4 regions of the Variovorax sp. PBL-E5 genome follow, and region 3 is predicted to be linked to each of the others. Evidence: predicted binding sites of a transcription regulator. Region 3 holds the regulator's gene; each other region holds the start of a gene.
What was found. Region 3 encodes LexA, which represses DNA repair genes until DNA is damaged. Its sites were predicted from a motif close to ACTGTATNNNNATACAGT; they were not measured.

Region 1: WDLP6_RS29965 (error-prone DNA polymerase) is a predicted target of LexA. The motif match lies at 1,951-1,968, and genes of this name have one in related genera.
Region 2: imuA (translesion DNA synthesis-associated protein ImuA) is a predicted target of LexA. The motif match lies at 3,155-3,172, and genes of this name have one in related genera.
Region 4: recA (recombinase RecA) is a predicted target of LexA. The motif match lies at 2,353-2,370, and genes of this name have one in related genera.

Annotation. Positions count from the first base shown of each region.
Region 1 is NZ_LR594672.1:449,830-457,416, forward strand. It holds gene WDLP6_RS29965 (error-prone DNA polymerase) at 1-1,934, opposite strand, end outside; gene WDLP6_RS29970 (helix-turn-helix domain-containing protein) at 2,232-3,254, shown strand; gene WDLP6_RS29975 (choice-of-anchor D domain-containing protein) at 3,564-7,587, shown strand, end outside.
Region 2 is NZ_LR594672.1:461,702-469,288, reverse strand. It holds gene WDLP6_RS30015 (hypothetical protein) at 1-264, shown strand, start outside; gene WDLP6_RS30010 (hypothetical protein) at 376-1,176, shown strand; gene WDLP6_RS30005 (hypothetical protein) at 1,409-1,948, shown strand; gene WDLP6_RS30000 (nucleoside 2-deoxyribosyltransferase) at 2,018-2,575, shown strand; gene WDLP6_RS29995 (hypothetical protein) at 2,698-2,889, opposite strand; gene imuA (translesion DNA synthesis-associated protein ImuA) at 3,186-4,028, shown strand; gene WDLP6_RS29985 (Y-family DNA polymerase) at 3,973-5,337, shown strand; gene WDLP6_RS29980 (hypothetical protein) at 5,747-6,142, opposite strand; gene WDLP6_RS29975 (choice-of-anchor D domain-containing protein) at 6,249-7,587, opposite strand, start outside.
Region 3 is NZ_LR594671.1:2,571,753-2,579,339, reverse strand. It holds gene xseA (exodeoxyribonuclease VII large subunit) at 1-384, opposite strand, end outside; gene WDLP6_RS12570 (hypothetical protein) at 476-712, shown strand; gene WDLP6_RS12565 (MotA/TolQ/ExbB proton channel family protein) at 697-1,329, shown strand; gene WDLP6_RS12560 (ExbD/TolR family protein) at 1,332-1,757, shown strand; gene lpxK (tetraacyldisaccharide 4'-kinase) at 1,760-2,746, shown strand; gene WDLP6_RS12550 (Trm112 family protein) at 2,727-2,909, shown strand; gene kdsB (3-deoxy-manno-octulosonate cytidylyltransferase) at 2,928-3,695, shown strand; gene adk (adenylate kinase) at 3,823-4,479, shown strand; gene WDLP6_RS12535 (asparaginase) at 4,512-5,510, opposite strand; gene lexA (transcriptional repressor LexA) at 5,584-6,258, shown strand; gene WDLP6_RS12525 (hypothetical protein) at 6,400-6,744, shown strand; gene WDLP6_RS12520 (D-2-hydroxyacid dehydrogenase family protein) at 6,894-7,587, shown strand, end outside.
Region 4 is NZ_LR594671.1:5,536,435-5,544,021, forward strand. It holds gene argC (N-acetyl-gamma-glutamyl-phosphate reductase) at 1-608, shown strand, start outside; gene recX (recombination regulator RecX) at 755-1,204, opposite strand; gene recA (recombinase RecA) at 1,214-2,305, opposite strand; gene WDLP6_RS26880 (MarR family winged helix-turn-helix transcriptional regulator) at 2,451-2,936, shown strand; gene WDLP6_RS26885 (response regulator) at 2,997-3,668, shown strand; gene WDLP6_RS26890 (sensor histidine kinase) at 3,665-5,128, shown strand; gene WDLP6_RS26895 (sporulation protein) at 5,125-5,337, opposite strand; gene WDLP6_RS26900 (biotin--[acetyl-CoA-carboxylase] ligase) at 5,340-6,137, opposite strand; gene WDLP6_RS26905 (SET domain-containing protein) at 6,140-6,715, opposite strand; gene WDLP6_RS26910 (DNA topoisomerase III) at 6,801-7,587, shown strand, end outside.

The DNA.
Region 1 (7,587 bases), on a different replicon from region 3:
CGGCCAAGCGCCTCCTTGAGCGCTTCACTTGGATACGTCACGGGCTCGAGCCCCTGCCGACGCCGCAGATACGGGTGCACCATTCCGCCGACGATGGGCCCGGGGCGCACGAGCGCGACTTCGACCACCAAGTCGTAGAAACACCGAGGCTTCAACCGCGGCAGCATGCTCATCTGCGCGCGGCTCTCAATTTGGAAGACTCCGACGGTGTCCGCGCGCGAAATCATCTCGTACGTCTCGGGGTCCTCCGCCGGGATGTCCTGCATCGCGAATACGAACCCCTTACGCTGACCGATGAAATCCAGGCATTTGCGGATGGCGGTCAGCATGCCCAGAGCCAGGCAGTCGACCTTGAGAAACCCCAAAGCGTCAAGGTCATCCTTGTCCCACTCCAGGACCGTTCGGTCCTTCATCGAGGCGTTCTCGATTGGAATCAGCCGAGACAACGCCGTCCTTGTGAGCACGAACCCGCCGGTGTGCTGGCTGAGGTGCCTTGGGAACCCTAGCAGTTGCCCTGTAAGCAACATCAGCTGGCGCACCTTCAGGTCATCAAGCGACAGGCCTAGTTCCACTAAACGCTCCGGCATGACCGCCTTGCCGTCAAACCACTGATGATTCTTGGCAAGCTGGTCTACCACCTCAAGGTCAAATCCCAGCGCCTTGCCCACGTCCCTCACCGCACTCTTGGGCCGATAGCTGGTCACCACACCGGTGATGGCGGCACGGTCGCGTCCGTAACGCCGGTACAGGTACTGGAGAACTTCTTCTCTACGCTCGTGCTCAAAATCGATGTCGATATCCGGCGGCTCATTCCTTTCCTTGGAAATGAAACGCTCAAAAAGGACGCTCATGCGCGCTGGGTCGACCTCAGTGACGCCCACGCAATAGCAGACGACGGAATTGGCGGCACTCCCGCGCCCTTGGCACAGGATGTTGCGAGACCTCGCGAACTGGACGATGTCAGCGACGGTCAAGAAGTAATGCTCGTACCGGAGCTCCTGAATCAATGTCAGCTCGTGCTCAATCTGTAGCTGGACCTTCGCCGGCACCCCTTCTGGCCACCGTCGGCCGGCGCCCTCGTAGGTCAGGCGCCGCAAATAGGAGGAGGGCGTCTCCCCGTCCGGCACCACTTCGTCGGGGTACTGGTATCGAAGCTCCTCGAGGCTGAATTGGCAGCGCGCGGCCACGTTGAGCGTCTCTGCAAGCAAATCCTCCGGGTAGGTTTGCGCCAGCCGAAGACGCGTTCTTAGGTGCCGCTCTGCGTTTGGCTGAAGGTCGAGGCCGCACTCCGTCAGCGGGCGGCCAACTCGCGTAGCGGTCAGTACGTCCTGGAGTGGTTTCCTGGAGCGAACATGAAAATGAACGTCGCCGGCGGCTACCAAGGGAATTGCCGTCAGCTCGCTCACCTGGCGGAGTCGGTACAACCACATCTCGTCGTCGATGAGGCGCAGAAGGTCGACGCCGAACCAGCAACGCCCCCGGAACTCTGACAGGAGCCAGCGTCCTGTTGTCTCCAGCTGTTCCGGGGTCGACATCCGCTTCGGGCAGGCGACGACGACGCAGTCCTCAAGGGCCGCGGCGGTCAGGTCTGCGAACTGCAGTTCGTATTTTCCCTTCTCTGAGCCACGCCGAAGCTTGGTGATGAATTCACAAAGGTTCCCGTACCCGTTCAGGTTGCACGCAAGGACGAGCAACGTGAAGGGGTGGCCGCAAGCAACCTGGACCTGGGTTCCGACCAGAAGCTTGAGGCCGTGCTCCTTGGCAGCAACGTGCGCGCGCACGATGCCCGCCAGGCTGCACTCGTCAGCGATTGCGAGAGCGGAATAGCCAAGCTGCGAAGCGCGCTCCACCAGCTCCTCCGGTTGGCTGGCGCCGCGCAGGTAGGTGTGATTGGAGACGCAGCGCAGCTCGGCGTAAGCGGGAAGGGCGGACATTGCCGGCGGCCAGGATACTGGATGGCCGTACAGTATCGCACAGCTTGCAGGCCTGCGGCATCGGACCGGGACCGCGCCTGCGCGGCCTGCACGGGCGGTTCGACGGGCGCGATGGCGGCAATCAGATTGGGCCATATCGGGCCTGAGAAAAACCAGGTGGCGCCGGCGCCACTACGGTGCGGCTAAATCTAAAATGCTTGCATCTGATACTGATGGTGCTCGTTCAAGCACTGTCGTACAATAACCCCAAGCGCCGCAACCGCAGCGCATTAAATTCAATGTAGTTTCGAGGACCCAATGCCCGCCACCGCCAACCAGGTCGATGCAACCTCCCGCAAGCGTAAGCTTGACCTCGCCGACCGCCTAGAGCTGGGCGCGCGTCTGCGAAAGCTGCGCGAAGCGACTGGCAAAACCACGCTCGAAATTGCCGAGGAGGTCTTGGGCTATCAGGGCAGCCATGCCGCTGTTTCCCGCCTCGAGCGAGGCGTCTTCTCCGTTGTCAACCTCGACCACCTCGACAAGCTCGCGTCCCGCTACGCCACGGACTCGGCCACTCTGCTCAAGGGCACTGGCGATGTCGAAACCGCGGCACTGCCTGAGGTCACAGGGGAATGGTCCTTCGACGACATCGCGCCTGGTATCCATTTCCGCCTGCGAGACCTTCGGCAAGCGCTCGGCCTTTCCAGGGCGCAGATGGCGACGCGCCTCGGCCACAGCACCGCGACAGTCCTGAAGGGGTGGGAAGAGCGCCTCGCCACCCCTCGTCCCGACACGATTCTCCGTATTGCCACCGAGTTCGGCGTTTCGGGTAGTTGGCTCATTCTTGGCGCCAAGGGAAAGGCCCCGCGGCCGACTCAATCGATGCGCCTGCGCGCACTTCGTCATGCTTCCGACGTCTCCCGCAACCAGCTTGCGATGAAGGTCGAGCCGCTCGATTTTCAGGGACTGCGCACTGCTATCAGCCACGCAGAATCCGGCGTGCGCGGCTTGCCGAGCGACCGCCTGCAGAGCATTGCAAAGGCCTTTGACGTGCCGGCTGACTGGCTTGACCCCGAAGGCCTGCGCTACGCGCCAGCTACCCCCATTGACGCCCCGGCGCAATCCGAAGCGGACTACCTCGCGGGCCTGCCTGCCACGGTCAGAAGTCTTGTCAACAATCTCGTTGCCATGTTCACAACCGGCTTGCTCGACAGTGGCGACGTCGCCTCTGTCAACAAGGAGCTGTCGCGTCGTGCCTGGAAGCGCGCAACGCCCTCAACGGCGCCAGTCAGCGGCGCGCAAGTCGGGGACGTGCGGCGCTCCCGCATCGTGACCGCCTAAGGCCCCTACCGACTTCAGGCACAGGCGGCCACCGACCTCCGGAAGGCCCAAGGTCGCCGCAACGGCCCCTAACACCCTGTGGGGCGAGGTCTTGGCACCGCGCGCTTCAGTACCGCCGCCAACTCCTCGCCAAGAGCTCGTCGCGCGTGCGCAGGCCGCCCCGAACGAGGGACGCGGCTGTGCCCTCTCTGCGCGCCGCGGATGGGCCTGAAAAGAAGGGGCCTAAAACCCCGCACTAGACGGTCCCTGGCTATAGGCCCAAAGCCCCCGGAATCCGTCAGGGGGCCGCTGTCCGAACTGTCTAGAAAAATGCGTCCGTCCTTCAAGCGCTTCGTCTGCGCGCTCCTCAGTGCAACCATTGTCCTCCAGCCCGCGCTCAGCGCAGCCGCGTCCGATTTCCGGTATCGCATTCCAATCGACATCAAGCTGACGGGCCAGGCTGACCTGGAGATTCAGCCCGAGCTCACCGATTTTGGGGACGTGGCTCGCACCCAAATGCGGACCTTGCCCGTCAAGGTCGTCAACCACGGGGGCGGCGCCGCCACGGACGTGACCGCGGTCGCCACGGCTCCTTTCGCCGTGGAGAAGACCTGCTCAACCGTGCCGGCACATGGCGAGTGCACCATGCTGGTCAGCTTCATGCCACAAGAGGCCGGCCCACAATTCGGAAGCCTGGTGCTCCAGGGCTCGAACAGCCGCGCCGAGGGCTCTCTCATCGGCAACGCCGTACGTCTCCTCACGGACCTAGAAATCTCGGAAAACGGCTGGAACTTCGGCACCTGGAAGCTCGGCACGACGAGCACGGTCAAGCAGCTTGCAGTCAAGAACGTCGGGAATGTCCCTGCCATCATCAGCCAGATGTACTTCCTGGACGGGGGTTCCGACTTCAAGGTGAGCCACAACTGCAGCACCAGCCTCAGCCCAGGCGCCGCATGTATTGTTGCCGTGAACTTCATACCGACCGCCATGGGGCAGCGCGTGGGCGCGCTCCGCGTGAAGAGTGGGGACGGCAGCATCCGTGACGTTGGGATGCTCGGCTTCGGCGGCGACCACACGGACCCCAGCGAAGGTGCCGTGGACGGCCGCTTGTCAGCCCCCGACTCCGTCTCGCTTGGCGACGTCGTTGTCGGTGAAGCGCCGGCGACGAAGACCATCACCTTGGCCAACGCCGGAACCAAGGAGCTCACGCTGGGTTCGCCCACCTTGGGTGGCCCAGACGCGGCTTTGTTTTCGTCCAGCTCGACCTGCGGGGCAACTCTTCCCGCGTACGCTACCTGCCAGCTCGCCCTCGCGTTCTCGCCTGCCGTGGTCGGAACATTCAGCGCTCAACTGGCCATCCCGACGGGCGCCGGACAGACCACGCTCACCAAAACTGTCGCTTTGTCTGGCAAGGGCGTCTCGTCTGCCGCCAAGGGCCAACTCAGCACGAACATGTCCGAGGTCGACTTCGGCACGACAACGCTCGGCACAGCGGTGAGCCGCGTCGTGCGCGTGACGAATGCTGGTCCGGACGTCGCGGAGGTCACGCACACGTACGCGACGAACTCGGCGAACTTTGTGGTCACGACCGGCTGCACCGCGCCGCTGGCAGCCGGGGAATACTGCGACCTGACCGTGCAATACACGGCCAGCTCCGTGGAACGGTCCATCGGCGACCTGGTCATCGCCTCCCAGGCCGGGCAGAACCTGCTCGTTCACCTCAAAGGGCATGTGCCTGCACCCGTGCTGGAAGTTGCCCCCGGCTCACTCCAGTTCGAGGCGATGTCGCAGGGGGACACCTCCAACTATCAAGAGGTGACGGTGACGAACGTCGGCTCCGCGCCGCTCGAGGTCACGAACGTCGGCCTCGCCAGCACGGTGGAGTTCAACCAGGAAAACAGTTGCGGGTCGCCGTTAGCCCCTGGCGCATCCTGCGCGGTGCGCGTGCAGTTCACGCCAAACGGGAGTGGCACTCGAGAAACCGAGCTGCTCGTTGTTTCGAATGACCCGGTGAATCCGGCCGCCTCCGTGTCCCTCAGAGGCGTTGGCCTTAGCAGCGAGTTGCAATTCACTCCGTCGCGGCTCGCGTTCGGCTCGGTTTCGATGGGTTCGTCCTCCGCGCCCGAGGACATCACCATCTCCAGCGTGGGAGCCGGCAATGCGCTCATTTCTGGCGTGAACATCCAGGGCTCAGGGTTCTCTCAGGTGAACACGTGTGGCGTAAAACTGCCGAAGGGCGAGAGTTGCACCGTAACCGTGACATACACCCCCACCGCAGCGGCCAGCGAAACTGGTTACCTTCGCGTCTACTCGCCTCAGGGAGTCCAGATGGCTTCCCTGAGCGGGGAGGGGTTGACGGCCGACCAGGCGTTGGTCGTCGACAAGCGGTACCTCAACTTCGGGTCCTTCGAAGTCGGCCAAGGCTCCAGCGCTGATATCCAGGTGTCGAATTCCGGCAGCGAAGCGCTCTCACTCAACGCGCCAAGCTTGAGTGGCGCCGATGCAGCCGCTTTCACGACGTCGACGACCTGTGGCGCGACGCTCGCCTCCTCTGAGAGCTGTGTTGTCAGCGTCGCCTTTTCCGCACAGGCCCTGAAGCCGCATGCTGCGGCATTGACCGTAGCGACGGCCGGCGGCGTCCAGCGCGAGGTCCTGCTCTACGGGAAGGGGGTCGACCATGTGCCCGCGGCCGTGCTGACTGCCTCGCCCAACCCGCTCTCCTTCGGAGCAGCAACGCCGGCCAGCCCTGCTACTGCGGCACTGCGCATCTCCAACGCCGGGCCTGAAGCAGTATCGCTGGTCTCCGTGGACTCCACGGACCCGACAAACTTCACGTCAAGCGAGACCGATTGTCGGGAGCCAATCGCCGCGGGCACCCACTGCGACCTTCCCGTACGATTCCTTGCGGGCAAAGACGGCCTGGTAACGGCACAGCTCAACCTGCGCGCCGAGAATCAGCAGCCCCTTGCCGTTGCCCTGACGGGCCAGGGGCCGACGCCGCGCATCTCGGTCGCCCCCACGGCGCTGGACTTTGGGAGCGTGGACTTCCTCGCCACGGCCCCGCAGCAGACCGTGACCGTCCAAAACACCGGCAACGCTCGCCTGGCCCTGAGTGGTGTCGGCATCAGCGGTGCCTTCACCCAGTCGAACACGTGCGGCCCGGAGCTGGCCCCGTCCGCGACCTGCGAAATCCAAGTGGGATTCAACCCCGTCAGCGGAGGAGCACAAGCGGGCACGTTGGTGATTTCGTCGAACGACCCGACGATGCCCACCTATTCGGTGGCGCTCGCGGGTCTCAGCTTGCTCGGCAGCGTCGCCGCGACGCCCACCGAGCTGGCCTTTGGCCAAGTTGCGATGGGCGAGCACGCCGCGCAGGTCGTGTCGATTTACAACCCGGGCCCGGGTGGCGTGGGAATCTCCAGCATCGCCCTGGACGGACTGAACAAAACCGCTTTTTCGTTCACCAGCGACTGCGGCCCTCAACTTGGCAAAGACAAGGCCTGCTCGGTCACGGTGCGTTTCTCGCCGCAGGCAAGCGGTGCTCACGAGGCAGCCCTCGCGGTGGTGCCACAGACCGGCAATCGGCTGACGATTCCTCTGACAGGCAACGGTCCGACCGCCCGTGCATCGGTTGACTCGAACAGCCTCGCGTTCGGCTCGGTCGTGGTTGGCGAAAGCTCCGCTGCCCAGACCGTCATGCTGACAAACGAGAGCACCGGCCCTCTGAACGTCTACGACATCTCGATGGCTACTGGCGCAGAGAGCTTCGGCGTCTCGTCCGACTGCGTCTCTCCCCTGGCAACAGGTCAATCCTGTCCACTGTACGTGTCCTTCACGCCGGCGTCTGGCGGTGCATTGACGGGCGCGCTCCGCCTGAAGACGGCGAATTCCGGCGGCCCGCTGGATGTCGCGCTGACCGGTACAGGCCTGCTGCCGCAGGCCGCACTGAGCCAACCGAGCGTCGACTTCGGCACGGTCTACGTCGGCGGAACCGCTGAGAGCGTGGTGCAGGTGAAGAACACCGGAGCCTACCCGGTCAAGGTCAACTCCATCGGTATCCCCGACAACACCTGGTTTCAGCAAAACAACGCATGCAGCCAGCCCCTGCGAGCGGGAGAGGCCTGCGACATCGCGCTCAATGTCTTTCCGACCACCGCTGGCCCTCAATCGAGCACGCTGACTGTCCTGACCACCGCAGGGACGCTGACGGCGACGCTCGGCGCCACGGGCCAAGGGGTCAAGCTCACGCGCGTGACGCCCTCGATTGCCGACAGCAACGGCGGCACTCTCGTTTCCGTCCTGGGTGCAGGCTTCACCGCCGCGACAAGGATATTCTTTGGCGACGTTGCTGCAT
Region 2 (7,587 bases), on a different replicon from region 3:
GTGATGACCAAAGAAGCCGTGAAGGCGTACAAGCGCAACCCCTGCCCGGTCGACTACAAAGACCGCAACCGCTGGGCGGACGCCTTGGCGAGCGCTGGAACCAAGAAGCTGGGCATCAAGCTGCACGCGGGTTCCTGCATGCATACGACAGGCGGTGTTCGCATGTACTTCGAAGTCCCCTCGCTGGACACCACAGTCCGCGTCGAGACCGGCAGCAATCCGGAGTTCAAGCCGGCTGCCAAGAAGCCCTCCAGCCAAGACTGATTTCAACCTCCCCTCCTTCTAGCTCCCTCGGCAATGCCCTGGGAGCTTTTTCCCGCTTGACCGCGGCGTGTTCGCTAGACGAAGGAGGTAAACAAACTTCAAGGGCACCCAATGACTACTCTCGCATTCCAAATCTTCGACTGCCTCCGCGGTCACACGATAGAGCCTTTCGAATACAAACCCGGACGCCACGGCCGCCGCGGAATTGGCCTCAGGCTCGAGCCTCAGGATGCCGAGGCCTCCCCGGGCGCGCGTGCATTGCACCACGCGTGCTTCGACTACTGGCAATACTGGCGCGGGACTTCGCAGGCGCTTCTAGTCGACAGCCTGACCGCCGACCAGCGCTACCGATGGAAGGGCGACCTGACTCGCATCTACGCCAAGCTGGAGATGGCCCGCGGTGAGCTTCGGCAGGCCACGGGCGAACCCGCAACTCCGTGGATTCGGGCGCTTCTCGCGCTTCCCGCTGGCATGGACCTCGGCAGTCAGCGCGTGCTGCTGCGTGGGCCGTTGCGAGACCGGGCCGCCCAGCACCAGCGCGAAAGTGGAAAAATCGTCCTGACGGCGGAGCCTGAGGACCATCGGCGAGGCTTTGACCTGGCCTTCCGCCTTTCAGAAGGCAATCTGGTGCACACGGGCAAGATGTCGCTCTCCAAGGGAGCGACTGAGGTGCCGCCGAAGACCTTGGGCGATGACCTTGACCGAATCATCCGCCTACGCCGAGAAGGTATTCGCGGCATCGACCACCTGATGGCGCAGTACCTGGCTGGTGAAATCTTCCCCAGCGCAATGCGTGAGGAGCAAGACCGGAGAGACGCAGCGGCCCTGGCACATCGACTGGTGCGCGGGCTGAGCATGCGGGACAAGGCCTTGCTGAAGGGCCAGATTCATTTGCTGAGCGACCTGCTCTGATTTCCCTAAAACGGACGCGCCTAACCGCCGTCCGTTTTCTTGCGCGAGTCACCCTAAAACGGTTCTAGCTCGAAAGCTTTATAGCTGCTATAATGATGGCTTTTAGGGCTCTTAGGCACGCGAACCCGCGAGCCTGGAACGGGTACCCACGGGCACCCAACGAGCTCCATTCAAACAACAAATTCAGGATGTGACTATGCCCGCTACCCAAGAACTGGCAAGAAAAGCTGCAGTGGACGACCACATCACGAAGGAAGTCGAACTCCTGATTCAGCGTTGCACGGCAGCTGGGATTTCCGCCGGCGAGGCACATGCCTCGCTGTGCTACCGCGTCTTTCGAATGAACATCGAGGCGGGCGCCGCCGAGGAAGCAGCGCGCGAGGGTCCGTTGAATCGACTCTTGCAGGACGCCTACGACTACCTGATGGCGGGCAAGAAGAAGCTTCACCTCGAGACGTGCGAGGCGTGGCTGCTCGCAAAATTCGGCGCCCGCATTGGCGATGTCGTTGAGATTAACCGGGACACCTGGGAGGAGCCGCGCCAGGTACTGGTGGACCGCTTTCGCATCCTGTGGATGAAGTACGACGGCCTGCAGACGGGCTATATGTGGTTTCAGGGGCCGTGTTCGGCGACTCCCGCTTTCATGCCTAGAAAGGAATCGGGCGAGCAGGGCGTCTCCGTGTTGACTCCGATTGAGGTCGTGAGCCCCAGCGCACGGATGCGCAACTTGTACCCGGACCGCTTCGCCCCTCGGATACGCCTGGACGACTGAACGGATTCCACCGCCAATAACAGATGAGCGCCCTTACGGCGCGCCTCATTTTCAATTTCTTGAGTTTCCATGAGAGAGCAACCAGCACGCCCGCACGTCTACCTGGCCGGGCCTGACGTCTTCTTCCCCGAGCGCGCCGAGATTTTCAAGGCGCTGAAGGCCCATTGCGAGCAGCTCGGGATGGTTGCCCTAGTGCCGTCCGATGGCGGCCTGCCGGACGGGTTCGGGGGCACCGAGGATGAAATCGCCCAGCGAATCTACGACGCGAACATCGAGCTCATCCAGCGCGCGGACGGCATTGCAGCCAACCTGGTGAACTTTCGGGGGACCGAACCGGATTCCGGAACCGTCTATGAGGTGGGCTTCGCTGTGGCGCTCAAGAAGCCGGTCGTTGCCTACGGCGTCCCTGCCGGCACTTACGCATCCCGAGTAGCCGCCACTCTTCCCTGCGAATCGGACGGCCGCGGTGGCCAGTGCGAAACCGCCACGAAGGTTCACGTCGAAGGCCTCGGGCAGCGCCTCAACCTCATGCTGTCGCGTTCCGCCGAGATTGCGCCGTCTGCGCGCGCAGCTCTAGACCGAATTGCCAGCCACTTCCAGCAGGTTGGGCTGCTTCAGGCCCAATAGATAAAGCTCGCTGGGTAGTTCAGTACCCCTTGTGGCGCTTAGTGAGTAATCGCAGTTGCATTCCGCGCGGAGAACGCCAGAAGCATCGCCCCGACGGCTTGAAAGCCGGCGGGGCGAAATAATCAGGCGGGGAAATCCGGCATTGGGCAGGGCGCTACATAGCGCCAGTAGTCGGAGTTCAGGTACAAGCCTGTTCCGACGTTGCCGGAATGGCTCCATTTGCGCGCCCCCGGATTCCATTGCGCAACGACCAAGCCGAAGGAATGGCCGTCCATGTCTTTGACCTCCAGCCAGTGATGCTCGGCGGTCTTCAAGTTCGGCGGAACGGGTTGCTGGGCTTTGCGAGCCGCGAGGTCGATTCGGGGGTGCAGCATGATTGAGGGGGTGAGTTGGCCTCCTTCGTGTAGCACCAAGGCGGGCCGCGCCCTCTGGGGGCGCCGCACACAGAAACAGGGCACATGTCCAACTTTCCCGTAGCTCAGACACACGAAAGTGAGACCCTTGCTCCTCGGCTGGAAGGCTCCGGCCAAACCCGACTCGCCTGGAGGGGCTGCTGTACGCGCCTGAAAAGGCGCGTAAACTGGACGTCCATACAGTACCGGAGCCCGTCATGGCCGCCCTTCTGGAATGGGCCGACGATGACGACGCGCCGGCCCTGCCGTCCCGCCGCGTCAAGCCCGTCCTGAAGCCGGGCGAGTTGCCCGCCTCCGTCGAGGCTGCCCTATGGCGCGGCGACCAGCTTGGCTCGCCTGTCACCAAGGTGGTTCCCACCGGCTTCGCCGCACTCGATGCAGAGTTGCCGGGCGGGGGTTGGCCGGCCCGCTCCCTGACCGAACTGCTCCAGGCCCAGCCGACCGTGCTCGAGTGGCGCCTGCTTGCCCCGGCAATGCGCCAGGTTGTGGCTGATGGCAAGGATATCGTCATCGTGGGACCGCCGAAGGCTCCCCACCTGCCAGGCCTGCGCGATGAGGGCATCGATGAGCGCCGAATGGTCTGGATTCAGGCGGCGACGCCGGCGGAGCGCCTATGGGTCACCGAGCAATTGGTGAAGGCGAACGCAGCCGGAATGCTAGTGGCCTGGCTCCCGCAAGCGCGTCAGGAGCAGATTCGACGGCTTCAGGTGTGCGCCCAGGGATGCGACAGCCCAGTGGTCCTGTGCCGGCCCGCCGCGGCCCAGCACGAGCCCTCCGCGGCGCCGCTGCGCCTGCAGGTGAGCTATGGCGTCGACTGGGAGCTTCAGGTGCACCTGCTGAAGCGCAAAGGCAGCACCCATGACGGCGTGCTGCACCTGCCGTCAATTCCCCGCGGCCTGGCGCCGCTCATCACGCCCCGGCTGTCGAAGCCGAGCGTGCTCCTCGCCGCGCGCAAGCCTCGCGTGACCGCTGGAGAACCATCAGATGCTCTGGGCAGCGTTACTTCCCGACAGCCAGCTCTCCGACACCCAGCGCACTGAAGCAATCCGTGGCCTGGCGGTCTGGTGCCTCCAGTTCACCCCGCGCGTCAGCATCATCGATGCGGCTTCCGCTTCTGCTGCGGTGGTGATGGAGCTGGAGGCGAGCGTGCGCCTGTTTGGCGGCAAGCGGAAGCTCGTCGAGCGGGTGAAAACCGAGGCGGAAGAGATGGGGGTGGGTCAGCTTGCCTGGGCCCCGACCAGTCTCGCCGCGGTGGCGGTCGCGCGCACGGGTCAATCGAACGGGTTTTCCAAACCCCTCCAGGCCCTGCTGGACGCCCTCCCCGTCGAAGTTCTGGCTTCCGCCGCGGCGCATGCCGCCATCCTTGAACGCATCGGATGCCAGACCCTCGGCCAAGTGCGCGCCCTCCCCCGTGGCGGGCTGAGCCGGCGCTTTGACAAGGAACTGTTGGGGGCTTTGGACCAGGCCTATGGCCTCAAGCCGGAGGCGCATGCCTGGGTGCAACTTCCCGACACCTTTGCTGCCAAGCTCGAGCTGATGTCTCGCATCGAGATGGCGCCGGCGCTTCTCTTTGGCGCCCGTCGGCTCCTGCTCCAGCTGTGCGCCTGGTTGGCCGCAAGGCGGTCCGGGACGACAGCTTTCACGCTGAAGTGGTGTCACGACGCGATGCGCGCCAAGGCAGCCGGAGATGGCGGCGAACTGTCGGTTCGTACAGCGGAGCCAACGCGCAACATCGAGCACTTGAGCCGATTGCTGGCCGAGAACCTGGCCAAGGTCGAGCTGCTGGCGCCCGTGGGGGACCTCGCACTGGTGGCAGACGACGTTCGCCCGCTCGAAGAAAACAGTTTTTCGCTGCTGCCTGAGACGCTACCGGACGGCGAAGGCCTGGCATTGGTGCTGGAGCGCATCGCCGCGCGGCTGGGGCCAGAGCGGGTCTTGCGACCTGTCATCCTGGAGGACCACCGGCCGGAATGGATGTGCCATTGGCAGCCTGCTCCGGACAAGCGCCCAAGGCAGGTGGCGCGCCTACTCGACTGCCCTCAGCCCACCTTCATCCTGCCCAAACCACTGCGCCTGGCCTCCCGTGAGTCACAACCCCTGTACCAAGGCCCCCTTAAGTTCTTGATAGGCCCGCATCGCATCGAGCATGGTTGGTTCGACCGGGTCGGTGAGAGCTTGACTGACCAGGCGTCGCCAGGAAAGGCCGCCACCTCCGACCAGGTCGAAACACGTCACGTTGCGCGTGACTATTTCGTCGCGCTGAGTGAGCATGCTGGCTTGCTATGGGTGTACCAAACCCGCCTTGCGAGCGAAGAAAGCGCATGGTTCCTCCATGGCGTATTCGCTTAATCGGGCGCACGACCCACCCGTTGCGAGATGCATCCGAGCTCAAAAGAAAGCCCCTACTCGAGGGGCTTGGAAGGAGTTCATCGGGTGCGCAGCAATGCGCGGACCCCGGGGTGTACGAGTCCTGGGGCGCTGCGGCAACTCGGCGTGGAGGTGCGGGGTTGAGGTACCCGCTGTGTTCCGACCCTGCGCCAAGCAGGCGGAGCACTCCATAGGTTTACGGGTCCGAAAGTCAATGCCGGCCATGAAACCGTCGGGGCGGAAGTAAGAGGCATGGATATTTCCTAGAGGGGGCACATGTCCTGTATAGAAAGTCGCGTCGCGACGCGTCGGGCCGCAGGCCCGAGCGGTGGCCCCGGCAGCGTCCCGAAGGTCCAAGGAAAAGCCGCCCTAGAGAGGGCGGCCGAAATGGTTACAGCAGCGGGATGTCGATGCCTTTGCTCTTCAGGAGCTCGTGGAAAAGTTCCGCCTCGATGGCCACCGCCAAATCATCGTCGAGGTTCGGCAGCAGCTGTGGTTCACCGACCGGCTTGCCTTCGACGGTGTAAACCTCGAGCCGCAGCGTGTTGGCGGCAGCCATGAAGCCCGCTGCTATCGGGTCCTCGGGGTAGGCAATTCGGATGCGGAAGTCGGGCAGGCCAGTCGAGCGCCGAACCGCGGCTTGCACCTCGGGAGAGCGGAGGACGAATCGATGCAGGCCGTCGTTAGGGGTCTGCGCCCCGCCCCCTCGGCACAGTCGGGCCAGGGTTCCGGTTGACTGCAAAGCACTGAACAAAGAGAAGTTCTTGACACTGAAGAGATGACTCATGGGGTTCCTGAAAGATGGACGTTGCCTGCCGGCCTATAGCCATGCGCTGTTCATCGGCCGAAGAAGCGAACCTCCTCAGCCGCGACATACCGTGCAGGCCGCGCTTTCAATTCCGAAGCGCCTCGTAGCCTGCTGGCTTGCAGCGGAACGTGCCGCCCTCACCTTTGGTCAGCACCATCGACTTGGTCGCATTACTGTTTATGACGGGGTACCACGCCGAAGTGTCAGCCAAAGCCTCGGGCTTCGGGGAATACGACAACGCCTTCGCACAACCTGAAGAGGTCTGAACATAGATGTCCAACCTCCGGTTGTCGTAGTCGATGGCAATGCCGTATGCCTTGTAGGTCTCCAGTTTCAGTCGAGCGTCGGTGGCGACCGAGTACCCCGCCGGGGTGTTGTAGCCCGCGCTGAACTGGGTCCAGTATCGCGAGGTTCCGCTTTGGTAGTCATAGAACACTCCTGGGGCGAGTGCCAAGGTGTTGGTAGCGCCAGGCGTGCTGCTCCCAATGCCAACTCCCACTTGCATCAGATTCGTCGCGTAGGTGTAGTAGTTGCGCGAGCCGTCGCCATTCGTCGTCGGGTTGACCACAGGCGGTGGCGATGCATCCGTCACCTCGAAGTACCATTTGCCGGCGCGAATCCCGCCGGCTGGCCCGATGCCCACGTAGTTGGGAGAAACAGCTGTGGCAATCAGATTGTCTTGCGAGAGGTTCCACGAGGCCTTGGGACGGAAGCGGGCAAAGCCTTGGCCGTCCGAAGCCACGGAGCCCGTGAGCTGCACGCTCTGCGAGGCGAAGCCGGCCCTGCTGACCGTCAGCGTCGCAGTGTGCCCGCTTGCGCCTGGCGTGCGCGATGGCCGGTACACCACGTTGACTGCCCCAGTGGCGCCGGCCAGCGAAGCGTTCACGGCTGCTGATTGGGCACCCTGCGAATCACTCCACAGGCTGGTACCCTGCGTACCAGCGTTGTCCGTCACGTTCACCACCGACAAGATGGAGAACTGGTCTGCATCCGGCCCACTGAGCTCGACCGTACCCACTTGGAGAGGTGTCGTGCCGGTGGTGCGCCGGATGTACACAGGCAAGGGCGCGGACACTTGTGCCATGCTCGACAGCGAGGCACCAAACTCATAGTCGGCAATGTCGGGACGCGATGACAGCTGCATCTCTGTTTGAGCCGCACCGTTCACGCGGAACGACGTCTGGCCCCCAGGCCCGTCGTGGAAGACGGTCAATGTCGCCGTATGCGCGCCGAGGGTGGTCGGGGCGAAGGTCACGTTGAGGCCGTAGTCACTAAGAACGGCTCCGCCGGCAACGTCAGCGCCGACGTACGGCGCGGCGCCTTCCGTCACGCCTGGCGCGGCGTAGGTGAAGAGCTGCGTCTTCGACGCACCGGTGTGATGGACAGCATAGACCGTCGTGACCGCAAAGGCCGGCGAGCCTTCG
Region 3 (7,587 bases):
GGCTTCCAGCTTGGCCTTGCGCTGCAGGAATTGCTCGAACAGCGCGCCCTGCCCCGCGCGGCGCAGGCTCTCGACCACCAGTTGCAGATCGCCGCGCGGCTCGTAGACCGCCAACCGGCCGCGGACCTCGACCTGGTCACCGTCGCGCGGCGAGAAATCGAGCAAGCCGGCAGCGCGCCGGAACATGGCGCACCGCAGCTGACCGGACGCATCCTTCAGCGAGAAATAGCAATGCCCGCTGGCCGCACGGGAAAAGCCCGAGATCTCACCCCTTACCGCCACCGGATTGAAGCGCGCATCGAGCGCATCCGCAACGGCGCGGCACAGGGCGCCAACCGCCCATACCCGGGCCGTCGACGCCGGATAGGGCTCGCGTTCACCCATGGGCAGCCCTGTTACAGATCAGCAGTCGTCCACAGCCGACGAGCGCTCGTCCTCGGCACGGACCGAACCGGCACCACATGCACGGCTTTCCGTGCAAAACATTGATTTCATTGGAAAAAGCGGTGCTCAAAATTCGATCGATTCAATGGAAGGCCCTGGGCATGCGGGTCTGGATGAGTTGCTCGGCTTGTTAGCCACAAAGTTATCCACAGAAACTGTGCGGCAACGCCTACAGCGAATACAGGTCGAAGGCCAGACCGGCTCGGTGGATAATCGCCGCGCATTTGCAGTCCACCAGGACGGAGGATTTTTTTGTTTTCCATCATAGTTGCTGCGGGTTGGCCCATCTGGCCGCTGCTCGCCTGTTCGGTGATCGCCCTGGCGCTGGTCATCGAGAGATTCACGAACCTGAAAACCTCCAAAGTCCTGCCTCCGAAATTGCTCGATGAAGCCATCACGGTATCGCGCGCCGCCATTCCAGGCCCCGACGTCGTGACCAAGCTCGAACGGAACTCGGGGCTCGGCGAAGTGCTGGCCGCCGGCTTTCGCGCCATGAACGCCAATCCGCTCTCGACCGAGGACGACCTGCGTGCGGCGATGGAGGCCGCCGGGCGCATGGTCGCGCACCGGCTCGAGCGCTACCTGCCGGCATTGGCAACCATCGCATCGGCCGCACCTCTGCTCGGCTTGCTGGGCACAGTGATCGGAATGATCGAGATCTTCGGCTCCCAGTCACCGGCCAACGGCGCGGTGAGCTCCGGCAATCCGGCGCAGCTGGCACACGGCATTTCCGTCGCGCTCTACAACACGGCCTTCGGATTGATCATCGCGATCCCGTCGCTGATCTTCTGGCGCTATTTCCGCAGCCGCGTCGACGAGTACCTGCTGAACCTGGAACTCGCCGGCGAGCGCTTCGCGCGGCACCTGAACGCCCTGCGCCGATGAGAATGCATTTTCGCCATGGCTCGCGCGATGAACCCGAGATCAACCTGATCCCGTTCATCGACGTGCTGCTGGTCATCCTGATCTTCCTGATGTTGTCGACCACCTACAGCAAGTTCACGGAGATGCAGATTCGCCTGCCGGTGGCCGATGCCGAGGCGCAGCACGACTACCCGAAGGAAGTGGTCGTCGCGGTCTCGGCCGACGGGCGCTATTCGGTCAACAAGACGATCCTGCCGGACCGCAGCATCGAAACCGTGGCGTCAGCGCTCGGTGCCGCAGCGGACGAAGCCAAGGACAACGTCGTGATCATCAGCGCCGATGCCAGCGCCTCGCACCAGTCGGTGATCACGGTGATGGAAGGCGCGCGCCGCGCGGGCCTCATGCGCATCACCTTCGCCACGCAGACAGCCGCGCAAGCGGGACGCTAGCCTTGGCCTGGCTGCAGCGAGCCTGGCTGCAACGCGGCTTGATCGCGCGGCTGCTCTGGCCGTTGTCCCTCCTCTACGGCGTGCTGGCCGGCTGCCGGCGGGCGCTCTATCGCTTCGGGATACAGCCCGTCGAACGGATCGGCGTGCCGGTGATCGTGGTCGGCAACGTCGTCGCGGGCGGCTCGGGCAAGACGCCGGTGGTGATGGCGATCGTGCGGCACCTGAATGCACGCGGCATCACGGCGGGTGTGGTGTCGCGCGGCTACGGCCGGTCGACCGACGACTGCCGCGAGGTGTTCGACGACAGCGATCCTGACAAGGTCGGCGACGAACCCGCGCTGATCCGGCGCTCGACCCATGCGCCGGTTTTCGTCGCCCGGCAGCGTGCGGCAGCAGCCCGCGCCCTGCTTGCGCGCCATCCTGCGATCCAGGTCATCGTGAGCGACGACGGCTTGCAGCATTGGGCGCTGGCGCGCGACGTCGAGATCTGCGTCTTCGACGATCGCGGCACCGGCAATGGCTGGCTGCTTCCGGCCGGCCCCTTGCGCGAGCGCTGGCCCCGCTCCTGCGACTTGATCCTTCATACCGGGCGCCACCCGGCATTTGCCGGATTCGGCGCCCGCCGCATGCTGGCCGACCATGCGCTGCAAAGCGACGGCACGGCCATTGCGCTGTCCTCGTTGAGCGGACGGCACCTGATCGCCGTCGCCGCGATCGCAAAGCCCGACGCGTTCTTCCAGATGCTTCGCGAGGCCGGTCTGAGCCTGGCGCAATGCATCGCATTGCCCGATCACGACGATTTTCATCACTGGACGTCCCCGCCCAACAACGGCAGCCACACGCTGATCTGCACGGAAAAGGACGCCGTGAAACTGTGGCGAACAGCCCCTGCAGCCTTGGCCGTCCCTCTGGTGTTCGAACCCGCGCCGGCCTTTTTCGCCGCGCTCGATGCGAAGCTATCATCCCTCGATGGACACCAAGCTGCTTGAACTGCTCGTCTGCCCCGTGACCAAGGGCCCGCTGACCTGGAATGCAGAGAAGCAGGAACTTGCCTCGCGCAGCGCACGCCTCGCTTATCCGGTGCGCGACGGCATCCCCGTGCTGCTCGAGACGGAAGCACGCACCCTTTCCGACGAAGAATTGGGCCTTTGAGCCGGGCCGCGGCAAAGCGTGGTTTCGTTCACCGTTCTCATCCCTGCCAGGCTGGCGTCGACGCGCTTGCCGGACAAGCCGCTGGCCGACATTGCCGGCCTGCCGATGGTGGTTCGCGTTGCGCAACGCGCGCATCAGTCTGCCGCACGCAGCGTCGTGGTGGCCGCGGACGATGCGCGCATCGTTGCCGCTTGCGAGGCCCATGGCGTGCAAGCCCTGCTCACCCGCACCGACCATCCCAGCGGCAGCGATCGCCTCGCCGAGGCTTGCACCCTGCTCGGCCTCGCGGACGATGCGATCGTCGTCAACGTGCAGGGTGACGAGCCACTGATCGATCCGGCGCTCATCGATGCCGTGGCCCACACTCTGGACTCGCATCCCGATGCGGTGATGAGCACGGCAGCACACGCGATCGACTCGGTCGACGATTTCGTGAATCCGAATGTCGTGAAAACCGTGCTCGATGCGCAAGGCAACGCGCTTTACTTCAGTCGCGCGCCGATCCCATGGTGGCGCGACGGCTTTGCAGGGAAAGGCCCGACCACATTGCCGCGTGCACCGCAAGCGCTGCGTCATATCGGCATCTATGGCTACCGCGCCGGGTTCGTGCGCCGGTTTCCGGATCTGCCGCCGGCACCGATCGAGGGCACCGAAGCGCTGGAACAGCTGCGCGCACTGTGGCACGGGCACCGCATCGCGGTGCATGTCAGCGACCATGCGCCAGGGCCGGGCATCGATACGCCGGAAGACCTGGCCCGCGTGCGCGCGCTGCTGTCGGCCGCGTAGCCAGCCTCGCCCTGGTCCGCGATTCGGCCGCGGGACGCATGCTATCCTCGATCCAACTCCGCCCTGCGCCGCTCACGTGGCGAGTGTGCATGGCGCGACAGAATTCAAAGAACCGTCCGAGGACACCATGAGACTGATTTTGTTGGGCGCCCCCGGGGCAGGCAAAGGCACGCAAGCCGCCTTCATTTGCCAGAAATATGGCATTCCCCAGATCTCCACCGGGGACATGCTGCGAGCCGCGGTCAAGGCGGGTACCGCGCTCGGCCTGCAGGCGCAGGCCGTCATGGCATCCGGCGCACTCGTGAGCGACGATCTGATCATCAACCTCGTCAAGGAACGTCTCGCACTGCCGGATTGCGCGAACGGTTTTCTCTTCGACGGCTTTCCTCGCACCATTCCGCAGGCCGAAGCCATGCGCGCGGCGCAGGTCAACCTCGACTATGTGCTCGAGATCGACGTGCCTTTCGCAGACATCGTCGAGCGCATGAGCGGTCGCCGCTCGCACCCGGCCTCGGGACGCATCTACCACGTCAAGTTCAATCCGCCGAAGACCGAGGGCAAGGACGACCTGACGGGCGACGACCTGGTCCAGCGCGAGGACGACAAGGAAGCCACCGTGCGCAAGCGTCTCGAGGTCTATAGCCAGCAGACACGTCCCCTGGTCGACTATTACGCGGCATGGGCCAAGGCCGAGCCGGCTGCGGCGCCGAAGTACCGCGCCATCAGCGGTGTCGGCACGGTCGATGAGATCACTCAGCGCGCGCTCACGGCGTTGAGCAGCTGATCGGCCCCCTTCGCGCGAACATTCCGGTTCTCTCAGGCGGTCGATGGGCTGCCCAGGAGTTCCAGCATGAGGGCGATGCGCGCCTTCACCGGCGTCAAGGCGCCGACGCTGGGTATCGATTCCGCTTCGCCGGCTTTCGGCAGGATGCGCCCCTGCGCGCATCGCGTCGCACGCACCACGGCCACACCGGCGGATTGCGCCCGAAGTGCTGCCTCTTCGAGCGCATGGTGAAGCGTGCCGTTGCCGGTGGCCGCGAGCACCAGGCCTTGTACCGGCTCTGCCGCACCGAGCCGGCGCTCCTGGAGCAGTGAATCGACGATGCTCCCGCGCGCCTCTGCGTGGCTCACCAGGATCTCGACCCGAGGCCATGTCCGCGCTTCGATCATCCGTTCGAACAGGCCTGAGGCGACATCGGCGGCCGCGCCGGGCCAGCTTCTGTGGAGCCGCACAACGCCTTCCTCGACATAGCCCAACGGGCCCGCGTCACCGGAATCGAATGCATCGAGCCGATAGGTGTGGACCTTGCGCACATCGAACGCGCTGTGCACCGTCCCTGCACACACGGCCACGACGCCGTGTGCACCTGGCATCGCAGCGACCACGAGGGCATCGCGCACGTTCTGCGGTCCGTCGGGTGCCAGGGCAGTGGCCGGCCGCATCGCGCAGGTCAGAACCACGGGCTTGTGCGGCGAAAGCACCGATTGCAGGAAGAACGCCGTCTCTTCCAGCGTGTCGGTGCCATGCGTGATGACGATGCCCGCCACGTCGGGCTCGGCGAGCCAGTGAGCGCAGCGCAGGGCGAGCTCGCGCCAGACCACCGACGTCATGTCCTTGCTGTCGATCTGCGCGACCTGCTCCGCCAACAATGAAATTCCGTCCGGCGCCTCGATGCCGCTCAGCAGATCCGACACGCCCACCTGGCCGGCGGCATAGCCGATGTTGTCACCGGGCGCCGCCGCCCTTCCGGCGATGGTGCCGCCCGTCCCCAACACGATCACGCGGCGCCGGCCGTCTCGAATGTCCTGGGCCATGGCTTGCCAACTTTCTAAAACTGGTTAAAAATACAGGTACTGGATATTCAGCCAGTGCCGCAAGGAGTCATTCATGCAGTTTGCCGTCAAGCTTACCGCCCGTCAGCAGCAGATTCTCGACCTCATCCAGAGTGCCATCGCGCGCACCGGCGCTCCGCCCACTCGCGCCGAGATTGCCGCCGAGCTCGGCTTCAAGTCGGCCAATGCAGCCGAAGAGCATCTTCAGGCGCTGGCCCGCAAGGGTGTCATCGAACTCGTGAGCGGCACTTCGCGCGGCATCCGCCTCAAGGGCGATGCGCTGCGCTCCCTCAACGAATCCCGCAACAACCAGTTCTCCCTGTCCCTCCCCGGCATGGCCCAGTTGGCGCTGCCGCTGATCGGCCGTGTGGCCGCAGGCTCGCCCATCCTTGCGCAAGAACACGTCGATCAAACCTATTACGTGGAAAACACGCTGTTCCAGCGCCAGCCCGACTACCTCCTCAAGGTTCGCGGCATGTCCATGCGCGACGCCGGCATCATGGACGGCGATCTGCTCGCCGTCCAGGCCACCAAGGAAGCCCGCAACGGGCAGATCGTGGTGGCACGGCTGGGCGATGAGGTGACGGTCAAGCGCCTCAAGCGCAATAAGCAGGTCATCGAGCTGCATGCGGAAAATCCCGATTACCCCACCATCGTGGTTCAGCCCGGCGAGCCCTTCGAGATTGAAGGCCTTGCAGTCGGCCTGATCCGCAACACGATGCTGATGTAGCTGCGGCAGCCATCGCATGCAGCCGCATGCGCGAAGATCCCGGCCGCAACAGGTGGCGGGCGTATGGCGAAGGCCATCACCCTGTCGAAGCCGATGAAAGCAATCCTGCCTGTGTTCAACCTCTGATTTTCTGGAGTTCACATGGGAATCGCTCTTCTCAGCATTGCTGATTTTTTCACACCACTGCAATCGCTGGCGAGCCGCTGGATGCCGGCTCGTCGATCGCGCCGCACCGCTTCGGCTGGCCTGCGGTATGTGAGTGTTCGGCCCAGCTGCGCGGTGCACCCCGGCGCATCGGCGCAGGCCGAAGTGCCAGCGCCGATGCGTCCCTTGCGCGTCGTGCGCACGGTCGACGCCCAGCAATCTGGCGGGCGTGCCAGTCGCGTGTTGATTTCGGGCCGCATGGTCGACGTCTGCGCCGAGCTCGATCGGCTGGCCGCCCTGGAGGCCGCGGACGCAACACCACGAGCAGCCGGACTGCATTGACACGGAGCGGCCTGTCGCCGGCGCAGGTTCCAGACCCGCGCCGCGGACGTTCGCCGAGACGATGACCTCGCCGCACGCGCATCTGGCCGAACCGTGTCCAGCCACGCGCCGACACGGCGCGTTGGCAACGCGAGGCACAATGGCACGCCATGAACATTGTGATCCTCGACGACTATCAGGACGCGGTGCGCAAGTTGCGCTGCGCCGCCAAGCTCGATGCATACGCAGCCAAGGTCTATACCAATACGGTCAAGGGCATCGGACAGCTCTCGATCCGGCTCAAGGACGCTGATGTGATCGTGCTGAACCGCGAACGCACCCAGGTGTCCCGTCAACTGATCGAGAAGCTGCCCAAGCTCAAGCTGATCTCGCAGACAGGGCGCGTCGGCGCACACATCGATGTGCACGCCTGCACCGAGCAAGGCATTGCGGTGGCCGAAGGCACGGGTTCGCCGCTGGCACCTGCAGAGCTCACCTGGGCGCTCATCATGGCCGCGATGCGCCGCCTGCCGCAATACATCAGCAACCTCAAGCACGGCGCGTGGCAGCAGTCGGGCCTCAAGTCGGCCTCGATGCCGCCCAACTTCGGGCTCGGCTCGGTGCTGAAGGGCAAGACCCTCTGCATCTGGGGCTACGGCCGCATCGGCCAATTGGTCGCCCGCTACGGACAGGCCTTCGGGATGCAGGTGGTGATCTGGGGCCGCGAAGAAAGCTGCGCCAAGGCAAGGTCCGACGGCCTGCAGGTGGCCCCCAACCGGGACGCGTTCTTCATGGCTGCCGACGTGCTGTCGATCCATCTGCGCCTGACGGACGACACGCGCGGGCTGGTGACGCTGGAAGATC
Region 4 (7,587 bases), 3.0 Mb from region 3:
CGGTCGCCCAGGCCGAGCGGGTGGCCAACCCCGGCTGCTACGCGACCGGCGCGATCGCCATTGTGCGTCCGCTGGTCGATGCCGGCCTGCTGCCGGCCGATCATCCGATCGCGCTGCCTTCGGTCAGCGGCTACTCCGGCGGCGGCCGCACCATGATCGAAGCCTACGAAAAGGGCGAGGCGCCGCTGTTCGAGACCTATGCGCTGGGGCTCAAGCACAAGCACATCCCCGAGATCATGAAATACACCGGCCTCAGCCGCCGGCCGGTCTTCATTCCCTCGGTGGGCAACTTCAGGCAGGGGATGCTGGTGCAGTTGCCGCTGCATCTGGACGACCTGCCCGGCCGCCCGAAGTCGAGCGACCTGCACGATGCGCTGGCTGCGCACTATGCGAAGAGCAACACGCCGGAGCAGTTCGTGAAGGTGCTGCCGCCAAGTGCGGACGGCAAGATCGATGCGCTGGCGCTCAACGACACCAACCAGCTCGAGATCCGCGTGTTCCCGAACGAGGACCATCGCCATGCGGTGGTGATCGCGCGGCTGGACAACCTGGGCAAGGGTGCCAGCGGCGCCGCGGTGCAGAACCTCAAGCTGATGCTGGGCCTCTGACCCGGGCCTTCGCCCTGGCCGCTGGCGCGCTCAGGCCGCTGGCCCAGTCCGGCAGCCGCAGCGGGTCGGCCGCGAGCGCACAGGCACGCTGCCAGGCGCAGGCCACGCGCGGCGTGATGACGCGCGACGCGAATGAATCCGGTGTGTCAGTCATCGAAGTCCGTTCTCAGTACCTTGGCCACCACCGAACCCGAGAAGCCGCGCGCCAGCAGGAAGCGGGTTTGTCTGGCGCGCTCTTTCGCGTCCGCCGGCGGCGCATCGAAGCGGCGTCGCCACAGCACCGTGGCCCGCTCCACTTCGCTGGCCTGCAGACCGGCCACCGCCTCGACGATGGCCTCGGGCGCGATGCCCTTGGCCTGCAGTTCCTGCCGCACCCGCAGCGCGCCGAGCTTCGGTGCGCGCTGATGGATGACCGAGGCGACGACACGCGGTTCGCTGATGAAATCCTTAGCCGCCAATTCGTCGAGCGCGCGCGCCAGCGTGCCGGGTTCTTCCTCGTATTTGGCGAGCTTGCGCTCGAGCTCGGCGCGCGAATACTCGCGCTGGCTCAGGAGGCGCAACGCACGCCCCTTGAGCGAGGGCGCAGCGAATGCCACCTGCGCCTCTTACTTTTCTGATTTCTCGGATTTCTCGGGCTTGTCCGCAGTGCCGTCGGCCGCTTCGGCCAGCAGCGGAATGCCCAGCGATTCGCGCACCTTGTTCTCGATCTCGCGCGACAGCGACGGGTTCTCGCGCAGGAACTCGCGCGCGTTGTCACGGCCCTGGCCGATCTTCTCGCCGTTGTAGGCGTACCAGGCGCCCGACTTGTCGACGATCTTGGCGGTCACGCCCATGTCGATGATCTCGCCTTCGCGGCTGATGCCCTCGCCGAACAGGATGTCGAACTCGGCCGTCTTGAAGGGCGGCGACACCTTGTTCTTCACCACCTTGACCTTGGTCTCGTTGCCGATGGCCTCGTCGCCCTTCTTGATGGTGCCGATGCGGCGGATGTCCAGCCGCACCGAGGCGTAGAACTTCAGCGCGTTGCCGCCGGTGGTGGTTTCGGGCGAGCCGAACATCACGCCGATCTTCATGCGGATCTGGTTGATGAAGATGACCATGCAGTTGGTCTTCTTGATGGTGGCCGTGAGCTTGCGCAGCGCCTGGCTCATCAGGCGGGCCTGCAGGCCGGGCAGCGAGTCGCCCATCTCGCCTTCGATTTCGGCCTTGGGCGTGAGCGCGGCGACCGAGTCGATCACGATCAGGTCGACCGCGCCGGAGCGCACCAGCGAATCGACGATCTCGAGGGCCTGCTCGCCCGTGTCGGGCTGGCTGATGAGCAGGTCGGACAGGTTGACGCCGAGCTTCTGCGCGTACTGCACGTCGAGCGCGTGTTCGGCATCGACGAAGGCACAGGTACCGGCCTGGCGCTGCATCTCGGCGATGACCTGCAGCGTGAGGGTGGTCTTGCCCGAGGATTCCGGTCCGTAGATCTCGATGACGCGGCCGCGCGGCAGGCCGCCGACGCCGAGCGCGATGTCAAGGCCCAGGGAGCCGGTGGAAACCACCTGGATGTCTTCCAGCGCCTCGCCCTCGCCCAGCCGCATGATCGTGCCCTTGCCGAACTGCTTTTCGATCTGGGCCAGCGCGGCCTGGAGGGCCTTGGCCTTTTCGCTGTTGGCGACCGAGATGCTTGCGCCCTTGACGACTGCGTCCATTGGAAAGCTCCTTGAATATCAATGGGTTGTGTGGAGGGCATCCGCTTTCTGCTTTTAATTACAGCCTGGATGCTTGAACAGTAGTGTAGGGGTGGATAGATCGGGAAAAACTGATTTTTTGGTCAGTTTGCTTTACTATTTGCGAATGGCCGATCCTGCCTTTCCCGCCGACCCCGACACCTGGCGCCAGACACATCTGGGCCGCTTGCTGGGCCATGCGATGCGCCGCTTCGACGAGCGCGTACTGGCGTTGATGGCGCACGATGCCGATGTGCCGCTCGCGCTGTCGAACCTCGCCGCACGCGCGCAGGTGAGCGCGGCGCACGTTCACATCACCCGCCACCTCGCGCGCGAAGGCTCGCGGCTCACCGTGCTGGCCGAGCGCGCCGGCATGACCAAGCAGGCCATGGGCGCACTGGTCGACCAGTGCGAGGCCTGGGGCCTGGTGACGCGCGGCCCCGATCCGCGCGATGCGCGGGCGCGGCGCGTGCTGTTCACGGCCGACGGCCTGGCCTGGCTCCAAGCCTTCCGCCACGCGGTGGCGCAAGCCGAACAGGAGTTTCGCGCCAGCGTCGGCGACGAGATCGCGACCGTGGTCACCCTCGGCCTCGAAGCCTATGCAGCGGCCTAGAATTCGGACGGGGAATGTGGTCAGACGGCCTTCCAAAGGCCGCGACATGTGGAGACTCGCATGCGAATCCTGATTGCCGAAGACGACCAGGTCCTGGCCGATGCGCTGCTGCGCAGCCTGCGCAATGCCGGCGCCGCGGTCGACCACGTGGCCAGCGGCTCGCAGGCCGACGCCGCGCTGATGACCAACAGCGAATTCGATCTGCTGATCCTCGACCTGGGCCTGCCCAACCTGCACGGCCTTGAAATCCTCAAGCGGCTGCGCGCCCGCGGCTCGCAGCTGCCGGTGCTGGTGCTGACGGCCGCCGACAGCGTCGAGGAGCGCGTCAAGGGCCTCGACTACGGCGCCGACGACTACATGGCCAAGCCCTTCTCGCTGCAGGAGCTCGAGGCCCGCGTGCGGGCCCTGACACGGCGCGGCATGGGCACCACCAGCAACGCCATCAAGCACGGGCCGCTGGTGTACGACCAGGCCGGCCGCGTCGCGACCATCGACGGCAAGATGATCGAGCTGTCGGCGCGCGAGCTCGGCCTGCTCGAAGTCCTGCTGCAGCGCGCCGGCCGCCTGGTGAGCAAGGACCAGCTGGTCGAGCGCCTGTGCGAATGGGGCGAGGAAGTGAGCCTGAACGCGATCGAGGTCTACATCCACCGCCTGCGCAAGAAGATCGAAAAAGGGCCGGTGCGCATCGCCACCGTGCGCGGGCTCGGCTACTGCCTCGAAAAAATCGCTTGAAGCTTTTCCAGCGCGCGCAGCGCTCGCTCTTCGGCGAGATCCTCGATTGGATGCTCACGCCGCTCCTGCTGCTGGTGCCGGTCAGCATCGGGGTCACCTGGCTGGTGGCGCAGGGCATCGCCAACGCACCGTACGACCGGGCGCTGGAATACAACGCCCAGACGCTGGCGCGCCTCGTGAAGGTACGGCCGAACGGCGTGGACTTCGTGCTGCCGCAGCCGATGCGCGAGATCCTGCGGGCCGACGGCACCGACCGCGTGTACTACCAGGTGCTCGACGAGCAAGGCCAGCTGCTCAGCGGCGAGCGCGATGTCCCGCGTCCCAACTCCGACGATCCGCCCGTGCCGGGCACGGTGTACCTGCGGGATGGCGAGATGCGCGGCAAGCCGGTGCGCGTGGCCTCGCTCTGGGTGGTGGGCGCTTCGCCCGACACGCCGACCGTGCTGCTGCAGGTGGCCGAAACGCGGCAGAAGCAATCCGTGCTGGCGATGGAAATCATCAAGGGCGTGCTGCTGCCGCAGTTCGCGATCCTGCCGCTGGCGGTGCTGCTGATCTGGCTGGCGCTGGTGCGCGGCATCAAGCCGCTGTCGGTGGTCGAGGCTCGCATCCGCGAGCGCCGGCCCGACGACCTGAGCCCGCTCGACGAATCGTCCGTGCCGCTCGAGGTCGTGCCGTTGGTGCTGTCGGTCAACGAGCTGCTGGGCAAGCTCAAGGACTCGATCGGCACGCAGAAGCGCTTCCTGGCCGATGCGGCGCACCAGCTCAAGACCCCGCTCGCAGGGCTGCGCATGCAGGCCGACCTCGCGCAGCGCGAAGGCGCGAATGCCGACGAGCTCAAGCAGTCGCTCAAACAGATCGGCCGCGCCAGCGTGCGCGCCACGCACACGGTGAACCAGCTGCTGTCGCTGGCGCGCGCGGAGGGCAGCGGCGCCAGCATCGGACGGCAGCCTTGCGATCTTGCGCGCCTGACGATCGAGGTGGTGCGCGAAGCGGTGCCGCGTGCGATCGAGAAGCGCATCGACATCGGCTATGACGGTGCCGAAGCGGGCGCCCCCGGCGTCCTGCTCGAAGGCAATCCGACGCTGCTGAAGGAGCTGGTGCGCAACTTGGTCGACAACGCGCTCAACTACACGCCTTGCGTGCCCGAGCGGCCCGGCGTGATCACCGCACGGGTGCTGGCCGACCCCTTCGGCCGCATCATCGTGCTGCAGGTCGAGGACAACGGTCCCGGTATTTCCGAGAGCGAGCGCGAGCTGGTGTTCGAGCCCTTCTACCGCGTGCTCGGCAACGAGGCCGATGGCTCGGGGCTGGGGCTGCCGATCGTGCGCGAGATCGCGCGGCAGCACGGCGCGACGGTGAGCCTGGAGGATGCGCATCCCGGCCAGCGGCCGCCCGGCACGCGCTTCAGCCTGCGCTTCGATGCGGGCACCGGCGATCGCCGCAGCATTGGCACCAGCTAGGACCCGGGTGCCGACGCGGGCCTCCCCGGCGCCGCAGGTGCATCCTTGTCGATTCGCAGCACCTCCGGCCGGATCTGCTGCAGCAGGCGCTGCGGCTCCCGCTCGCTGAAGCGCGCCGGCTCCATCCCGAACATGGCGAGCGCACCGTGGGTCCAGGCGTAGTACCCCAGGTTCGCGAGCAGCAGAAGAACGGCAACGACGCGCAGCATCGTCAGGGCTGCGTACGGCGCGGCCGCACGCTGACTTCGGAGCTGCTGACCGTCTTCATGCCCGATGCGGTGCGCACCAGCAGCTCGCCGCCCCAGCCCACGCCTTCGCAATGGCCCTCGGTGCCGTCGCTGAGCGTCACCTCGCGGCCACGCAGGGTGTCGCGCGCGGCGAAGCGCTCGGCGAAGGCCGCGAAGCCCTGCGCCGCGAACAGCTGCACATTGCGCACCAGCGGCAGCACGACTTCGCGCAGCAGCTCGGGCGCCGTGGCGAGCGGACGCCATTGCCGGATCCAGGCAGGCTCGGTGGACAGGCCCGCGGCTTCGCGCGCACCGACATTGAGGCCGATGCCGATCACCAGATAGCGCTCGGCCGCGTCGGGCTGCAGCAGCGCCGTCTCGATCAGGATGCCGCCGAGCTTGCGGTCCTCGACCCACAGGTCGTTCGGCCACTTGAGCCTGACGCCCGCCGTATCGGAGGCATCGAGGCTTTCGGCGACGCTGACGCCGACCGCCAGCGAAAGTCCCGACCAGTCCCGCGGTGCCAGCGGCAGCCCGAGGGAAAAGGTCAGCGATGCGGGCGCGCGCGCGTCCTGCGCGCTGTGCCAGGTACGGCCCAGGCGGCCGCGGCCGGCGGTCTGCCGCTCGGCCACCAGCAGCACCGGCGCAAAACGCCCGGCGCGCACGCGGCGCATCAGCTCGGTGCTGGTGGAATCGATCTCGGGAACGACCTCGACTGCGAGGCCGGGCAGCAGCGGCGCCAGCGCTTCGGCGATCTCGTCCTCGAACCAGGCGTCGGCCATGTTCAGTCCTTGCCGGCTTTCGCGCCCTTGTTCTTCTTCGCGTCGCCGCCCTTGCCGTTCTTTCCGGCCTTGGCCTTGTCCTTTTTCTTCTTGCTCTTCTTCTTGTCGTCGGACTTGGGCGCCAGCAGCGTGCCGCGGCAAAGCTTTGATCCGCACCAGCAGGGGAATTCGGCCTTGAGCTTCTTGGTGTAGGGCTCGTCGATGATCAGGCCGTAGTCGTAGCTGAGCTCTTCGCCGGCCGGGATGTTGCGCAGCGCCTTGATGAAGACGCGGCCGTCCGTCTCGTCGGCTTCGCAGTTGGGTTCGCAGGAATGATTGATCCAGCGCGCCGCATTGCCGTTGACGACAGCATCGATCACGCGCCCGTCATCGATGTGGAAGTAGAACGTATGGTTGGGCTGCGAAGGATCGTGCGGATGGCGGCGCAAGGCCTCCTTCCACGTGATGATCTCGCCCTTGTATTCGATCAGCGTCTCGCCCTCCGCAATATCCTGCACGGCGAACACGCCGTTGCCGTGGACGGCCGAGCGCCGCGTCTGGATGCGGCGACCGCCGGAAACGAGAGATTTGGAAGGCATCGCCGAAGTCTGTTAGTTTGAATATGTACGCATGCGCGTGCGCGCACGCACGCGAGAAGCGCCAGATTGTAAGGATGACTTGTTGATGAAGACTTTGGTAATTGCAGAGAAGCCGTCGGTGGCCCAGGACATCGTCCGCGCGCTCACGCCCGTGGCCGGCAAGTTCGACAAGCACGAGGAGCATTTCGAGAACGACCGCTACGTCGTCACGAGCGCGGTCGGCCACCTGGTCGAGATCCAGGCGCCCGAGGAATTCGACGTCAAGCGCGGCAAGTGGAGCTTTGCCAACCTGCCGGTGATTCCGCCGCGCTTCGACCTGAAGCCGGTCGACAAGACCAAGACCCGCCTCAATGCGGTGGTGAAGCAGGCCAAGCGCAAGGACGTGACCCAGCTCGTCAACGCCTGCGACGCGGGCCGCGAGGGTGAGCTGATCTTCCGCCTGATCGAGCAGTACGCCGGCGGCAAGGCGCCGCTGGGCAAGCCGGTCAAGCGGCTCTGGCTGCAGTCGATGACGCCGCAGGCGATCCGCGACGGCTTCGACCAGCTGCGCACCGAGCAGCAGATGCAGGGTCTGGCCGACGCCGCCCGTTCGCGTTCCGAGGCCGACTGGCTGGTCGGCATCAACGGCACGCGCGCCATGACGGCGTTCAACTCGCGCGACGGCGGTTTTTTCCTCACCACCGTCGGCCGCGTCCAGACGCCGACGCTGTCGGTGGTGGTCGAGCGCGAGGAGAAGATCCGCAAGTTCGTCAGCCGCGACTACTGGGAAGTACATGGCAGCTTCCTGGCCGAGGCCGGCGAATACCCCGGCAAATGGTTCGATCCGGCCTGGAAGAAGCCGCCGCCCGGCCCCGACGGCGTGCCCGATCCCG